DNA from 4 places in the Cyanobacterium sp. DS4 genome. Region 4 is predicted to be linked to each of the others. Evidence: predicted binding sites of a transcription regulator. Region 4 holds the regulator's gene; each other region holds the start of a gene.
What was found. The regulator HrcA, encoded in region 4, represses chaperone genes, less so after heat shock. The targets are predictions, from matches to a motif close to TTAGCACTCNNANNNTNNGAGTGCTAA.
Positions count from the first base shown of each region.

Region 1: a site for HrcA is predicted at 1,506-1,532, ahead of groL (chaperonin GroEL). Genes of this name have one in related genera too.
Region 2: a site for HrcA is predicted at 2,002-2,028, ahead of groES (co-chaperone GroES). Genes of this name have one in related genera too.
Region 3: a site for HrcA is predicted at 1,244-1,270, ahead of prmA (50S ribosomal protein L11 methyltransferase). Genes of this name have one in related genera too.

Region 1 is NZ_CP084098.1:3,239,287-3,243,232, forward strand. It holds gene groL (chaperonin GroEL) at 1-1,457, opposite strand, end outside; gene Dongsha4_RS13875 (NADH-quinone oxidoreductase subunit M) at 1,724-3,235, opposite strand; gene Dongsha4_RS13880 (NAD(P)H-quinone oxidoreductase subunit F) at 3,386-3,946, opposite strand, start outside.
Region 2 is NZ_CP084098.1:3,551,014-3,554,959, reverse strand. It holds gene groL (chaperonin GroEL) at 1-1,469, opposite strand, end outside; gene groES (co-chaperone GroES) at 1,633-1,944, opposite strand; gene Dongsha4_RS15265 (DUF1822 family protein) at 2,100-3,485, opposite strand; gene Dongsha4_RS15260 (hypothetical protein) at 3,488-3,946, opposite strand, start outside.
Region 3 is NZ_CP084098.1:810,850-814,795, reverse strand. It holds gene serA (phosphoglycerate dehydrogenase) at 1-1,157, shown strand, start outside; gene prmA (50S ribosomal protein L11 methyltransferase) at 1,300-2,205, shown strand; gene Dongsha4_RS03410 (CHAD domain-containing protein) at 2,320-3,300, shown strand; gene Dongsha4_RS03405 (shikimate kinase) at 3,337-3,888, opposite strand.
Region 4 is NZ_CP084098.1:1,154,573-1,158,518, reverse strand. It holds gene glnA (type I glutamate--ammonia ligase) at 1-821, opposite strand, end outside; gene hrcA (heat-inducible transcriptional repressor HrcA) at 1,068-2,144, shown strand; gene Dongsha4_RS04930 (restriction endonuclease subunit S) at 2,446-2,874, opposite strand; gene dprA (DNA-processing protein DprA) at 2,978-3,946, opposite strand, start outside.

The DNA of each region.
Region 1 (3,946 bases), 2.1 Mb from region 4:
TCATATTTTCCTGTTAAGGCATTATAACCGATGTTGGCTTCGGATTCTTGAACTTTGGCAATAACAACCGCACCTTCTACTCCTGCATTGTTAGCAATTTGAGCTAGAGGAGCTTGAATGGCTCTGAGAACAATGTCTGCACCGATTTTTTCTTCTTCGATAGTAAGACTATCTTTTAATTCGGCTACTTTGGGAGATAAGTGAATTAAACTTGCACCACCTCCGGGTACAATTCCTTCATCTACTGCGGCTTTGGTAGCGTTGAGAGCGTCTTCGATGCGTAATTTTCTTTCTTTTAATTCGGTTTCAGTAGCCGCACCTACTTTAATCACTGCTACACCACCAGCTAATTTAGCGATACGCTCTTGTAATTTTTCGGTGTCGTACTCAGAATCAGTTTCTTCGAGTTGTTTACGGATTTGAGCAACTCTTTTTTCTACTTCTGCTTTATTTTCTCCATCCGCAACAATAATGGTGTTATCTTTCTCGATGGTGATTTTACGAGCTTTACCTAAATCATCTAAATTGGTAGTATCAAGGCTCAAGCCAATTTCTTCAGAAATCAAACGTCCGCCAGTTAAAATAGCAATATCCTGTAACATGGCTTTACGGCGATCGCCAAAACTGGGTGCTTTGATGGCGGCCACGTTTAAGACACCACGAGCTTTATTAACTACGAGGGTAGCAAGGGCTTCTCCTTCAATGTCTTCAGCAACGATGAAAAGGGGTTTACCTGCACGGGCAACATTTTCTAATACGGGAACTAAATCAGCAATAGAGCTAATTTTTTTATCGGTAACTAAGACGAGGGGATTTTCAAATTCAACTATTTGTTTTTCTTGATCGGTGACAAAATAAGGAGACATATAGCCTCTATCAATCTGCATTCCTTCCACTACTTCTAATTCGGTGGCTAAGGATTTAGATTCTTCTACGGTAATCACGCCATCTTTGGTAACTTTATCCATGGCGGTGGAAATCATTTGTCCGATTTCTTCATCATTTCCTGCGGATACGGTAGCAACTTGAGCGATCGCATCTCCTTCAACAGGTTTAGCCATAGCGGAAATTTCTTTCACTAAAAGTGCGATCGCCTTATCAATACCACGACGTAACGCCACAGGGTTAGCACCAGCAGTAACATTTTTCAAGCCTTCTTTAATAATTGCTTGAGCGATAACTGTAGCGGTGGTTGTACCATCTCCTGCAATGTCTTTGGTTTTAGAAGCAACTTCGCGCACTAAACGAGCGCCAGTATTTTCTAAGGGGCTTTCTAATTCGATTTCTTTGGCAACGCTAACACCGTCTTTAACGATTTCAGGTGCACCGAATTTTTTTTCTAATAATACATTTCTACCTTTAGGTCCTAAAGTCACTTTCACTGCATTAGCAAGGGCGTTAACTCCTTGTTCGAGGTGTCTTCTGGACTCTTCTTTAAAAGATACAATTTTAGCCATAGATATTTCTGCTGTAAGACTATATTTATTTTTTTCCCATAGATCAATTTAGCACTCTTAGGTCATGACTGCTAATACGGTTATCAGCACCTTTTCTCTGATTAATTAATGAGCAATTAGTATTAGAGTTTTAGGAGATTGGGATGTTAGGGGAAAATTTCTTTTTTATCTTTTTTTATCTGAACTCTGAACTCCGAACTCCGAACTCCGAACTCCGAACTCAAATTATTGCCCTTTGCCTTTTTTTAATCTAATCTATTCACTGGTTATAAATTATGACTAAAAGTGTGACGATTACTCATCACAAAAGAAGCATTTTCTTCTCCACCATAGAAAATGAGGGAGGCTTGGGTTTCACTCCAACGGCTAATAAAATGGGGTTGTAAACCAAAAAGAATGATTAAAACCGCTAAAATCAGAGCAGGAATTCTCTCAGTCCATAAAACTCTAGGTAAATTGCTTAATTCGGGGGTTAAGCGTCCAAAAAAGACTTTATTCACCATTAATAAGAAATAAACTGCCGTCAAACCTGTACCAATGAGACAGAGTAATGTAGGAATGGGGAAAATAGGGAAGCTACCTCTGAATACCAAAAATTCAGAAATAAAGCCAACCATGCCCGGAATACCGCAACTAGCCATGACTGCTAATATCATTAAACTACCAGTGACAGGTAAACCTCTTTCGGGATTGAGTAAGCCCCTTAAATAATCCACATCACGGCTACCTGTTTTTTTATAGACAATACCCACCAAAATAAATAACATGGCACTGATTAAACCATGACTCACCATTTGTAAAATAGATGCTTGTAAACTTAATCTAGTGGTGGCAGAAGCGGCAAGTAAAACATAAGCCATGTGGGCAATGGATGAGTAGGCTACTACTTTTTTCATATCCTTTTGCGCGATCGCACACATAGCACCATATAAAGCACTAATTCCCGCCAAGAAAGCTAAGTAAGGGGCAATCACCAACCAACCTTCAAGGAAGAAACCCACCCCGAAACGTAATAAGCCGTAAGTGCCTAGTTTTAATAACACCCCTGCTAATAAAACTGAGACAGGTGTACTAGCTTCAACGTGAGCATCAGGAAGCCAAGTATGAAAGGGAAAAATGGGGATTTTGATGAATAAGCCAATTAAGAGAGGAATTAAGAGTAAAATTTGAGTAGCCACAGGTAAACCATGAGATTTTAAAGGCTCAAAAGCAAAGGTTGGCTCTCCACTAAACCAAACTAAACCTAAAAAAGAAATTAAGACGAGGAATCCAGATAAAGCAGTATAAAGTAAAAACTTCATTGCCGCATAACCTCTTTTTGCTCCCCCCCAAACCGCAATGAGAAAATATAAAGGTACAATTTCTACTTCATAAAAGAGGAAAAATAACAATAAATTTTCTGCTAAAAATGCCCCGGCAACTCCTCCTGTTAAAAGTAAAATCATTCCATAATAGAAACGAGGTCTTTGAATATCTTTAGGAGAGATATAAATAGCAATTAAAGTTAATAAACTGTTGAGAGAAATAAGGGGTAAAGATAAACCATCAACTCCCAAATCATAGCCCAAACCGAGCCAATTTAGCCAAGAAATACTTTCAGTAAACTGACTATCAAATAAGTTAATGTCAAAATTAATCCCAATGATGATATTAATAATCAGAGTTGCGATCGCAATATTTAAAGCAATATTACGATAAATAAGAGTATTTTTAAAGCTAGGTAAAAAACAAATAATTATTGCCCCAAAAATAGGCAACCATATTAAGGAACTAAGCATATTAAATAATTAATAGTTGATGGTTAATAATTTTGAGAAAAACTTTTTAATTAAACATTTAGCAGATAATATCTATATGGTTTTGTAATGAGGACTTTAGCTCTTTTTTAAAGGAATGACTAAAGAAATTTATTATTGATCAATCTCTCATTAAAATGATCCCCAATAGTTAAGAATATTATTCCATTGTCCGCTTAGAATAGACCACATTAATAATACCACTCCTACAATGATGGTTAAGATATAGAACTGAGATTGACCAGAAGTATTATATTTAAGGGTATTGCCTCCGAAAATAGTTACTAAACTAATCAGGTTAACTACTCCATCAATAATGTAGCGATCGCACCATGTGGTAAACTTAGCTAAATTAGAGACAAAAGCCACAACTGTAAATTGATAAATCTTGTCTAAATAGAAATCATAGGCAAGTAAATCTTGAATGACTCGCACGGATTTTTCCACAGGGCGATAAAAACCTTTTCTGAGGGGAATTAAAAAGCCGATAACACAACCCAACAAACCAGAGGCGATAATTAAAGGTAAGGCATAACTAACCACCATAGCAGTATTGTTTAAAATAGGAGCATTAGGACTTAACCAGAGAGAATAATCAAAAGGTAGAATTGGAGCAAGTAAAGTAATAATGGTGAGAGAAACCATTGGAATTGCTAACTGCCAAGGAATTTCAGGAGCTCGACGGGTTTTAGG
Region 2 (3,946 bases), 1.9 Mb from region 4:
GAGAACATATCCACATACTCATTGTTAGCGGCATCATAACCAGTGTTAAAGTCTTTTTCTTTAACTCTTTCAGCTACCACAGCACCATTTTGACCTGCGTTTTCAGCAATTCTTCTTAAAGGAGCAGTTAAAGCACGAGCTACGATTAAAGCACCAGTTAATTGCTCTGCGGTTAAGTTAGCGTTTGCCCATTCTTCGAGGCTAGGAGCTAAGTGTGCTAAGGTTGTGCCACCACCAGGAACGATACCTTCTTCAACAGCCGCTTTGGTAGCGTTGATCGCATCTTCTAAACGTAACTTACGATCTTTCATTTCGGTTTCGGTAGCCGCACCAACTTTGATTACTGCTACACCACCGCTTAATTTAGCAAGACGCTCTTGTAATTTTTCTTTGTCGTAGGAAGAGTCAGATTCTTCGATTTGACGACGGATTTGCTCACAACGAGCTTTAACGTCTTTTTCGTTACCTTCTGCGACGATGGTGGTGTTGTCTTTGGTGATGCTGATACGACGAGCTTTACCTAATTGATCGATGGTAGTAGTATCAATTTTTAATCCAGCATCTTCGCTGATTAATTGTCCACCAGTTAAGATGGCAATATCTTCTAACATTTGTTTACGGCGATCGCCAAATCCGGGAGCTTTAACAGCAGATACATTTAAGACACCACGAAGACGGTTAACAACTAAGGTTGCAAGGGCTTCTTTTTCGATGTCTTCAGCAATAATCATTAAAGGTTTGCCTTGACGGGCAACTTGTTCTAAAACGGGTACTAAGTCTTGAACTAAGGTGATTTTTTTGTCGGTTACTAAAATGTAAGGATCATCTAATACACATTCCATCCGCTCGGTATCGGTTACGAAGTAAGGAGAGATGTAACCTTTGTCAAAACGCATACCTTCGGTGATTTCGAGTTCGGTTTCCATGGATTTGCCTTCCTCGAGGGAGATAACTCCTTCTTGTCCAACTTTATCCATTGCTTTAGCAATCATTTCACCAACTTCGGTGTCGTTACCTGCGGAGATAGAACCAACTTGAGCAATAGCTTTGCTGTCTTCTACTTTACGAGCGTGTTCAGCAATTTTAGCCACTAAATGCTCAGTAGCTTTGTCGATACCACGTTTTAAAGCGATGGGGTTAGCACCTGCGGCAACGTTACGTAAACCTTCTTTAACGATGGCATGAGCTAATACAGTCGCAGTGGTAGTACCGTCACCTGCAACATCGTTAGTTTTAGAAGCGGCTTGACGAATTAAAGAAACACCAGTATTTTCGATGTGATCTTCTAATTCGATTTCTTTAGCAATGGTTACACCGTCGTTAACGATTTGAGGAGCTCCAAATTTTTTCTCTAAAACAACGTTACGTCCTTTAGGACCAAGAGTTACAGCTACAGCTTCAGCTAATAAGTCAATGCCTTTTTCGAGAGCGCGACGGGCTTCTTCGTTGTAAATGATAGATTTTGCCATAATTGATTCTGTTTAATTTACTGTATAATTTGTAATAATTTTTGGTACGTTGTAATGTTTTGTGGGTTGCGTACCTTAACCCAATCTATTTAAGCATTAGACAAAATGAGACTTTGACGGGAAAGTTGTCCTTTGCCCCTTGCCCTCTGCCCTTTGATCTTTACTATGAAACTACAGCGAGAATGTCTTTTTCGGAGAGTAAAACATAGTCATCGCCACCGAGTTTGATGTCAGTACCTGCATATTTGGAGTAAAGTACTTTATCGCCTACTTTAACTTCCACAGGAGTACGTTCACCTTTATCATTTACTTTACCTTCACCCACGGTAACAACTTCACCTACTTGGGGTTTTTCTTTGGCGTTGTCGGGTAAGTAGATACCACCAGCAGTTTTTTCTTCTGCTTCACTTACTTTAACAAAAACGCGATCGCCTAAAGGCTTGACGGTAGATACATTGATGGAAATAGCTGCCATAGATTGTTTACTCCAATTTCTCAAAGATTAATTATTTTGAGGGTCAGAGCTTAGTTTTTAGCGCTCTCACCTTACGAGTGCTAATTTAACCGAAATTTATGAGAGATAGCAATAGGTTGTTTTGTACGGGTTTCCGAACGTATTTTTAATGACACTTATACCTTGAATGTATCTTCTACATAATCATCGTTGAAACTTACTTGAATTTTAAAGGTTTCTCCTTCATCTGCCCAAAATTTGTACTGAATAACATTATCCCCCTTTTCGCTAATAATTGCTTGAAAAAGATCTTCATTTTCATCTAATATTTTCAGTGATAAACCTTCTGGTAAACTATCCTCATTACTTAAAACAGAAACTCTCACAAAAATACTAACTTGCCCATAATTTCTGGGTAAAATATTGATTAATAAACCATAATTTTTCTTTTCTTCATTGAAATCAATTAACTTTCCGTATCCTTTAGGGCATAAAGGATGATTTGCTTGTAAAGACTCTAAAGCAAAAGCACTACTCCAAAGAATTTCCCCGTCATTATCATTATTCATTAGATGAACTAAAATTTCGATAAATTCCCGTTGTAAATCTTCTGCAATTTGCCAATTAGGAATGGTGTTTAAAATTTCTAATATTTGTCCATAATTATCATTTTTGACTAAGATATTTAAAGCCTCTTGGGGTGAAATAGAGCGAAAAGCAGGAGACATTTTTAAATTGAAATCAGTCTCAAAATTATCTTTGATAAAATCTTGTAAACTTTGCCATCTTTTTCTCAAAATATTCTCTGTTTTATTTTTTAATAAATCACCTAAATTTACACTTTGACGACGGGAATATAATTGATAACGAGCATCGGCAATGCTAATTAAACTCAACCAATCACTAAAATCAATACTAAGACGTGGAAATAAACTATTTTCCAACTCTGTAATTAAATTTTGTTGCATTTGAGGTGATAAACATTTTAATGGAGAAACTTGAGGGATATTTTCCCAACCATATTCATATTCCAGAGCCATTGAATTTAAGTCATTTTCCAAATATTCATAGGGTAAATTAACAGTATGGTTTAAATTATCTATTTCCCCATTTTTTTGTAAATTATCGTAGTTAATATAACCCCAAAAATCTAAATAATTTTCCTCTAAGTTCACTCCCACTATGACACAATAACTACCAACCCATTCAGGAATTTTTAGCCATTCTTGAGGAATAGAAATACTAACTTTATCTTGGGTTTCTGTGGGAATTAAAACTAAGCGACTATTCTTCACATCAATAGCATTACCATTGATAAATTCCCAAATACTAAGATAATCAACTATGTCATTTCTCTCTGTGATGTTAATACCGCAAACTAAATTTAGCCATTGAATAAAATATTTACGACAAAGAAGATTAATATAACCACAATGACGATTAATTTCGGCACTTAAATTTTTAACCTCCTGCCATGTTTGACGTTTAATATTTTCATCTAAGGTAATTTTTAGCTCATTAGTGTAGCAATCTGAAACAAAATTTATCATATTCATACTCATATTTATTTAATTTGATTAAAATATTTTTCATAAAATTTTTGAATTTGGATGTTAATACTACTATTAATAATAGAGATTTGAGGAATAAAAATATTTAACTTGTTTGCTAGTTTTTCTCTAATATTATCAACCAAATTTTGATTGTTACCTTTAAAAGAGTTTTTCTCTTTACTACTATTGTTTATTTCTTTAAAGTATTCTTGTTTTAAATATTTTTGCTGTTCCGAATTAAGATTTTGATAACATTTTTCAATTAATATAAAAATTTCATCTTCTATATACTCTTGAATACAAACATCTAAAAGAGAGATAAGTGGTTTAATTTCCTTAGCCGATGTTTGATTTTGAGGAAGATTTTTTATTTTTATAATTTCATCAATAATTGATTTTTTTATACTATTAATTTTACGAGATAACTGATATTGTTGTTTGATAAAATCAGGATGAGTTTGATTGATTAT
Region 3 (3,946 bases), 340 kb from region 4:
TTGGTGTTGTCGGTTTAGGAAAAATCGGTTCTCATGTGGCTACTGTCGCTAAAGCAATGGGGATGAAAATTTTAGCTTATGATCCTTTCATTTCTCAAGAAAGAGCTAATCAGTTAGGATGTACTTTAGTAGATTTAGATTTAATTTTCACCGAATCTGATTATATCACCCTTCATGTGCCTAAAACCAAGGAAACAGCAAACCTCATCAATGCTGATTCTTTAGCTAAAATGAAACCCACTGCTAGAATTATTAACTGTTCTCGTGGTGGTATTATCGATGAAGATGCCCTTTATGAAGCATTGGCAAATGATAAAATTGCTGGAGCGGCTTTAGACGTTTTTGCGACTGAGCCTTTAGGGGAATCTTCTTTAAAATCTTTAGGTAGTAACGTTATTCTCACTCCCCATTTAGGTGCATCTACCGCCGAAGCACAAGTGAATGTTGCCATTGATGTTGCTGAACAAATTAGAGATGTATTATTGGGGCTTCCTGCTCGTAGTGCTGTTAACATCCCCGGTTTAAGTCCAGATGTAATGGAAAAACTACGTCCTTATATGCGTTTAGCCGAAACTTTAGGCAATTTAGTAGGACAATTAGCAGGAGATAGAGTCGAGAGTTTCAATGTAACTCTACAAGGAGATTTAGCTGATAACAACAGTCAGCCTTTAGTAGTGGCGGCAATTAAGGGTTTACTTTCCAAAGCTCTTAGAGAAAGGGTAAACTATGTTAATGCTGCGATCGAAGCTAAAGAAAGAGGCATCCACATCACAGAAACTAGAGATACCACCGCTAAAGATTACAGTAACTCCATTTACCTCGAAGCCACAGGTACAAAAGGCACTCACTCGGTGACAGGTGCGTTGTTGAATGATGGTGAAATTCGTATCATCAACCTAGATAACTACCCTGTTAACGTACCACCTAACAATTATATGTTATTTACCCTTCACCGAGATATGCCCGGTATTATCGGTAAAATAGGCTCTTTGTTGGGTAATTTCAACGTGAACATTGCGAGTATGCAAGTAGGACGTAAAATTGTCCGTGGTGATGCGGTGATGGTATTAACCATTGATGATCCTTTACCTGAAGGTATTTTAGGGGAAATCTTAAAAGTACCCGGTGTCACTGATGCTTATACAGTAACTCTTTAATAGTAAATTTCCCGTTTTTTTATAATTCCCCTCTTATTAATGCAGTAGGGGGGATCTAATCTTTAAATTAGGATAAGCATTAAACAATATCACTCCTAGTTTCCAATTCCTAATTTTTGTTTTTAACTGATTGATTGAATTTATGACTGAAAATTGGTGGGAAATCCGAGTAAATTACATTCCCGAATTAGAAGATAGTGTATTTTGGCGTTTACAAGAATTTGGCTGTCAGGGTACTGCTTTAATGAAAGAAGAGGATAATTGGTTAATCAAAGGCTATGTCCCTACTATTAGTATTGATACCGTTGATTTAGCCGCCCTTGCTCTTTCTCTTAAACAAGATTTTATTATGGCTGGACAGGAAAAGCCACCAGTTGTAACATGGCAATTAATTAATAATGAGGACTGGGCAAGTAGTTGGAAACAATATTGGCAACCGATGGATATTGGAGACCGTTTTTCTATCTATCCTGCTTGGATTGAAACCCCAGAAAAGTGCGATCACAAAGTGGCGCAGCGCGATCGCATCATTCTTCGTTTAGATCCGGGTTCTGCTTTTGGTACGGGTGTTCATGCTACAACTCAGCTTTGTCTTGAGTCTTTAGAAATGCGCATAGATGAGGATGAAATTGATTTAAACATAGCAGATATTGGTTGTGGTTCTGGTATTCTTTCCATTGGAGCAAGACTTTTAGGGGCGAAAGAAGTTACAGCAGTAGATACAGATCCTTTAGCGGTGAAAGCAACAAAAGAAAATAGTTTGCTCAATCAGGTGGATAATATCAAAGTCTTTCAGGGAAGCATTGAAGAAGTGAAATTGCAGGGGAAACAATTTGATGGTATTGTTTGTAATATTCTGGCGGAAATTATTAAACCGATGATACCCGAAATGGCAGAGATTATTAAGCCTGATGGTTGGGTGATTTTAAGTGGTATTTTAGTCGAACAATCTAACGAAATTGCTTCTATTTTAGAACAAAATGGATGGGCGATCGCAGCTTTATGGAAAAGAGATAATTGGTGTTGTTTGAATGCGAGAAGGAGTTAAAAAAAATGTCTTAAATAGAGGAATTAAATAGTTAATTTTTGTAATTAATCAAGAGAATTTAAAGAATGTTTTACTATAATAAATACATCTAAAATTTATACTGGAGGTTGATCTATGTCTTTACCGACTTTGAACAACAATCCGACAACTATCGGTGATTATGCCTATGGGGCAGTTTCTAAGCATAGTCACAAAATTTTTAAATATGAAAAAAGAATTTTAAAGGAAAATGATCCCGAAAATCTACATCAAATTCGGGTAGCAATGAGACGGTTAAGAAGTTCTTTACTTAGCTTCGATCGAGTTTTAATTCTTCCTTCTATAATATGCGATCGCACTGTAGGGAAAATTGCTCGTATCCTAGGACAAGAAAGAGATGCAGATATTATTAATATTAACTTAGAGACAAAATTTAAGCCTAATTTACCAAGAGAAGAAGAAAAATTTTTATCCAAACTAGAAGAAGAATTTAACCAAAAAAAACATCTTCATTTCCCTAGTAGTAAAGAGATTTTAAAAGGCAAAAAATATTTAAAATTAAAACAAGCCCTTTTAGACTGGCTAGACAATCCAGAATTAAATAAAATTTCAGCCCTAAAAATAGAAAAATTATTACCAGATTTATTGCTTCCACAAATAGCCTCTTTTTCTCTACAATCGGCATGGTTAACAGGTACTGAATTAGAAGACAACCACGAAATAAAAATTCAACATAATTTAACAGACATAGAAATAAAAGAAATTCTTAATAATGAAGGAAAATATTTACATAAACTAAGAAAACAAGCTAAAAAAGTACGTTATCAACTAGAATTATTTACTGACTTTTACCCACCTAAATATCAAGAATATATTAGTTTTGTTAAACAATTACAAACAGTTTTAGGTAATATTCAAGACAACTTATGCTTAATGAATTATTTATCTGATTTAGTAGGAAAAAAATGGGAAAAAAATCTCCCACAACTGTCATTATTAATCAGAGAAGATCAAGAAAGACAATGGCAAGAATGGCAACAACTACAAAGTATTTTTCTTTCTCCTAATTATTTATCTCATTGGCGAGAAGTCATTATTAAATTTATTAATAGTTAGCTTTTTTACCAACATAAAAAACACAACATAATCTAATTAATTTAGATCGTTATTTTCTTGCTTAATTTTATGGGGAATTTCAACGATTATTTTTTTGACAATATCATTAGGATTATCATTTTCTTCAACTTGAATGGTAATATCAGCTTGTTGATAAAGAGACTTTCTTTGTTTATATAAGCTGGTTAATTTTGTCTGCAATTCTTCTCGCTTTAGTAAAGGGCGAGTATCATCATCTTTTAATCTTTGTACTAAAACATCAATAGGAACATTTAACCACACTACCATACCATCTCTGAGATGACTCCAATTTTGTTGACGAAGTATAATTCCCCCTCCTGTAGCAATCACCGTATATAAGTAAGCAGAGACTTCTTGCAAAACATCACTTTCTAACTGACGAAACTCATCCTCTCCATCTTCAGCAAAAATCTGATTAATACTTTTCTCGCTGACAGCACTGATAATTGCATCCGTATCTAAAAAACGATATTCCAACTCTTTTGCTAATAACTCTCCTACAGTAGTTTTTCCCGATCCCATCATCCCAATTAAGTATATATTCAAACCCTTTAATAATTCTTTCATTTGATATTTCTGATTATTCTATAATTGCAATCACATAATATATCATTAACATCACCTC
Region 4 (3,946 bases):
TGAGTATGCATACCTGAACCATTATCATTAAATAAAGGCTTTGGCATGAAGGTGACAGTTCTGCCGTACTTCTTAGCAACATTTTTAATCACATACTTATAAGTCATTAAATAGTCTGCCGCCTCTATCAAAGTAGCAAAACGAAAACCTAACTCATTCTGTCCACCAGTCGCAACCTCATGGTGATGCTTTTCAATGGGAACACCACATTCAGCCATAGTTAAAAGCATTTCCGTACGCATATCCTGCATCGTATCTGTGGGAGGTACGGGGAAATAGCCTTGTTTGTAACCCGGTTTATAACCTAAATTTCCGCCTTCTTCTTCTTTTCCAGAATTCCAACGTCCTTCTACACTGTCAACATAATAGTATCCCTTGTTTTCCGTTTGATCAAAACGAACATCATCAAACACGAAAAACTCCGCCTCAGGACCAAAATAAGCAGTATCTCCGATGCCACTTTGAGCTAAATACTCTACAGCTTTTTGAGCGATACTACGAGGATCTCTGGAGTACCATTCCCCAGTACGAGGTTCTTTGATACTACAAATCATACTAAGGGTAGGTTCTTTGCAGAAAGGATCAATCCATGCAGTGGTAGGATCTGGAACCATTGCCATATCAGATTCATTAATCGCTTTCCAACCACGAATACTAGAACCATCAAAAGGCACACCATCCACAAAAGAAGACTCGTCTATTTGATCGTAGTAAAAAGAGCAATGTTGCCAAGTACCGGGTAAATCGATAAATTTGAGGTCGATAATTTTGATATTCTGATCTTGAATCATTTTCAAGACTTCTTGGGGAGTTCCGGGCATTAAATTATTTCTCCTTTATTTCTTGTCGTTACTTTTATGTCTTACTCACAAGTCTTAATCCTAAGCACAGTCAAACCTAAGTTTTGTAGCGATTGATACATCTATATAAATATTTATTTTCTTTATGCTAATTTTGCATAACTGATGGAAGACATAGCAAATATGTAAAGAAAAGTTATACTAGCACCATATAAACAAACAATTTTTATAATCTTTTTATATTTAATTACTCCAATCAAGCATAAGATGACTGTTCAAATTAAACTCAATGAACGCCATCATAAAGTATTACAGGCAACTATCAAACATTACATAGCAACGGCTGAACCAGTGGGGTCAAAAACTTTGATGAAAGAGTATGACTTTAGCGTCAGTTCGGCGACAATTCGTAATGCGATGGGGAAATTAGAAAAGGCTGGTTTTTTATATCAACCTTATACTTCTGCCGGGCGTATCCCCTCAGATTCAGGTTATCGTGTTTATGTGGATCAACTTTTAACGGAACAAAATACAGTTAAAATTTCCCTTGATCCTTTTCTCGATGCCACTTGGCTCAATTTATCTGGGCGTTATGAAATTCTATTTCAAAAAATAACCAAAATTCTTGCGGAAGTAAGTGGTTGTATCGCCTTAATTACCCTGCCTCAAGTCTCAGGGAATATTATTCGTCACTTGCAGTTAGTCCGAGTTGCCGATGATAAAATTATGTTGGTGATCGTTATAGATAATTACCAAGCAGAATCTTTTGTCCTAGATAGTCAGGAGTTAAGGTCTGATTCGCAAAAGTTACACACTGAAGTCTTTGATAGTGAATTGGAAATTTTATCGAACTTTTTAAATCATAAATTAAAGGGTAAATCTCTAAAAGAAATTAATCATTTAGATGGTGGTGAATTGGACAATGATTTTAAACTTTACACAGATTTTATTAACCATTTACTAATAAAAATAAAGTCTAGCTATCATTTGGCTCAAAGTACACCAATTTTACTACAGGGATTCTCACAATTAGTGCAACAACCTGAATTTTCAAGTATAGATCAGGTAAAAATACTATTAAATTTCTTAGAAACAGAGCAAAAACAGCTTCTACCTCTTTTATTTAATATTAACGAAAATCTGGAAGAAAAGAGAGTAAAAATTCATATTGGTTCGGAAAATCCATTGGAATCAATGCGTTCTTGTAGTTTAATATCTGCCTATTATTTTCAAGAAGATTATCCCGTGGGTAGTGTTGGTATTATTGGACCTACTAGAATGCCTTATGAACAAGCGATCGCTCTTGTAGAATGTACAGCTAATTATCTTTCTGAAAAAATGTAATTGGTTGAGGTTTTCATCACTAAACCCTACACCTAACAGTAGGGAATTTTTCATTCATCGAGTTATTTTCAGACGGCAAAGTATCTATGAACAGACCATCACAGAGAGTAAATGCTAATTAAAACAGATGATGTACTAGAGCTTTTTTAACAATAATATAGACTCAGATGATTAATTGTATATAACGGTACTTAAACTAAAAATATCAAACTATGAGTCTCAAATCCTTATTAATCAAAGATTTTACATCGATTGATAACTTTTCCTTTGATAGTAGGAGTTTCAGCCATTTTTATCGTGTTTACCTAAATCCCTTACGCTGACTGTATTTTAGGCTATTTTTGTACAAAAATTTCTCAAAGTACCGATAAGCAGACGGTAAAGCTAAAGCCGATTCTAATTGAGCTTCTATGGCTTTTCTTGCCCTTTCCACTGCTGACATTTGCTCATTCAATATCGATGCGATGCGTTTTTGTTCATCTATCGGCGGTAAAAGAATTTCAAGGGTTTTCAGATTCTCTTGATTAAGTGCGACCCTTTCTAGCCCTCTTTTGTCATGTTCGGTTATAAAATAATATGAAGAAAAAGAGCAAATAAATAGTTGGAAAAAAAGTTTAAAGAAAATAATGATGATGATTGAGCCATTAATTTTATTTTGGTTAATAACACCATGGTTAAAAGTAGCAAATTCATCTGTATTATTAGAGGGATTCAATAATTTACTATCCATAGCACATGAGTCAAAATTATATTTTTCTACAGGATAGTTTTAGCTATTTCGTGATAGTTGGTTCGCAGTTTGACAAAAGAGAGCTATAGTGTTTCCCAAAGACTTATTTTTTATACATCATACCGGGTAATTGGGTAACTAATCCTTCTAATTCCAACTGTAGTAAAATGCCCGATACCTCCGCCGATGTTAAATTCGATTGATTAACAATAACATCAAAGGGAGTGGGAGAATATGCGATCGCATTATATACTATACTCAAAGGCTCTGATAAATTAGGTTTCGGTGTTTCAGACAAAACAGGAGGAGCAGAAGTTTGGGCAAAAAGGGACAACTGCTGAGGGGAATTTAAGTCGGGAATAGCTCCTAAACTAGATAATAACTCTTGTTCAGTAATAATTATTTCTGCCCCATTATGAATTAAACGCAGACACCCCCTTGCTTGAATATTGTTAGGACTGTCTGGTAAAGTATAAACATCTCGATTAAATTCTGTTGCATAATGGGCAGTAATCAAAGCACCCGACTTTTCAGGAGCTTCCATCACCAGTATCGCACGACATAAACCCGCCACAATCCGATTTCGAGCAGGAAAATTTCCCCTTTCTGGAAGACTTCCATAATCATATTCAGTCAAAATTAGTCCTTTTTCGGCGATTTCTGCCATTAATTGCTTATTATTGCTAGGATAAACTCGATCGAGTCCATTTCCTAAAACTGCAATAGTTCTTCCGCCCCCATCCAAGCAACCACGATGAGCTATAGTATCGATTCCTTCCGCCAATCCAGAGACAATAGTAAAGCCGTTTTGTGCCAAAGCCTTGCTAATATTATAAGTCCATCTTTTACCGTGTTCAGTGGGTTTTCTAGTGCCAACAATACCGATAAGAGGGGTTAAACCTTGATTTTCAGAAATGTTGATTTCTCCTTGATAGTATAAAATGGGAGGAGGACTAGGAATTTCTAATAATAATTGTGGATATTCTCTTTCAGAAGGGGTGAAGAATTGCGAATTTTTTTCCCTATGTTTTATGTATAGTTCTTCAGGATTTATTTTTCCCTTTTCTTCTTT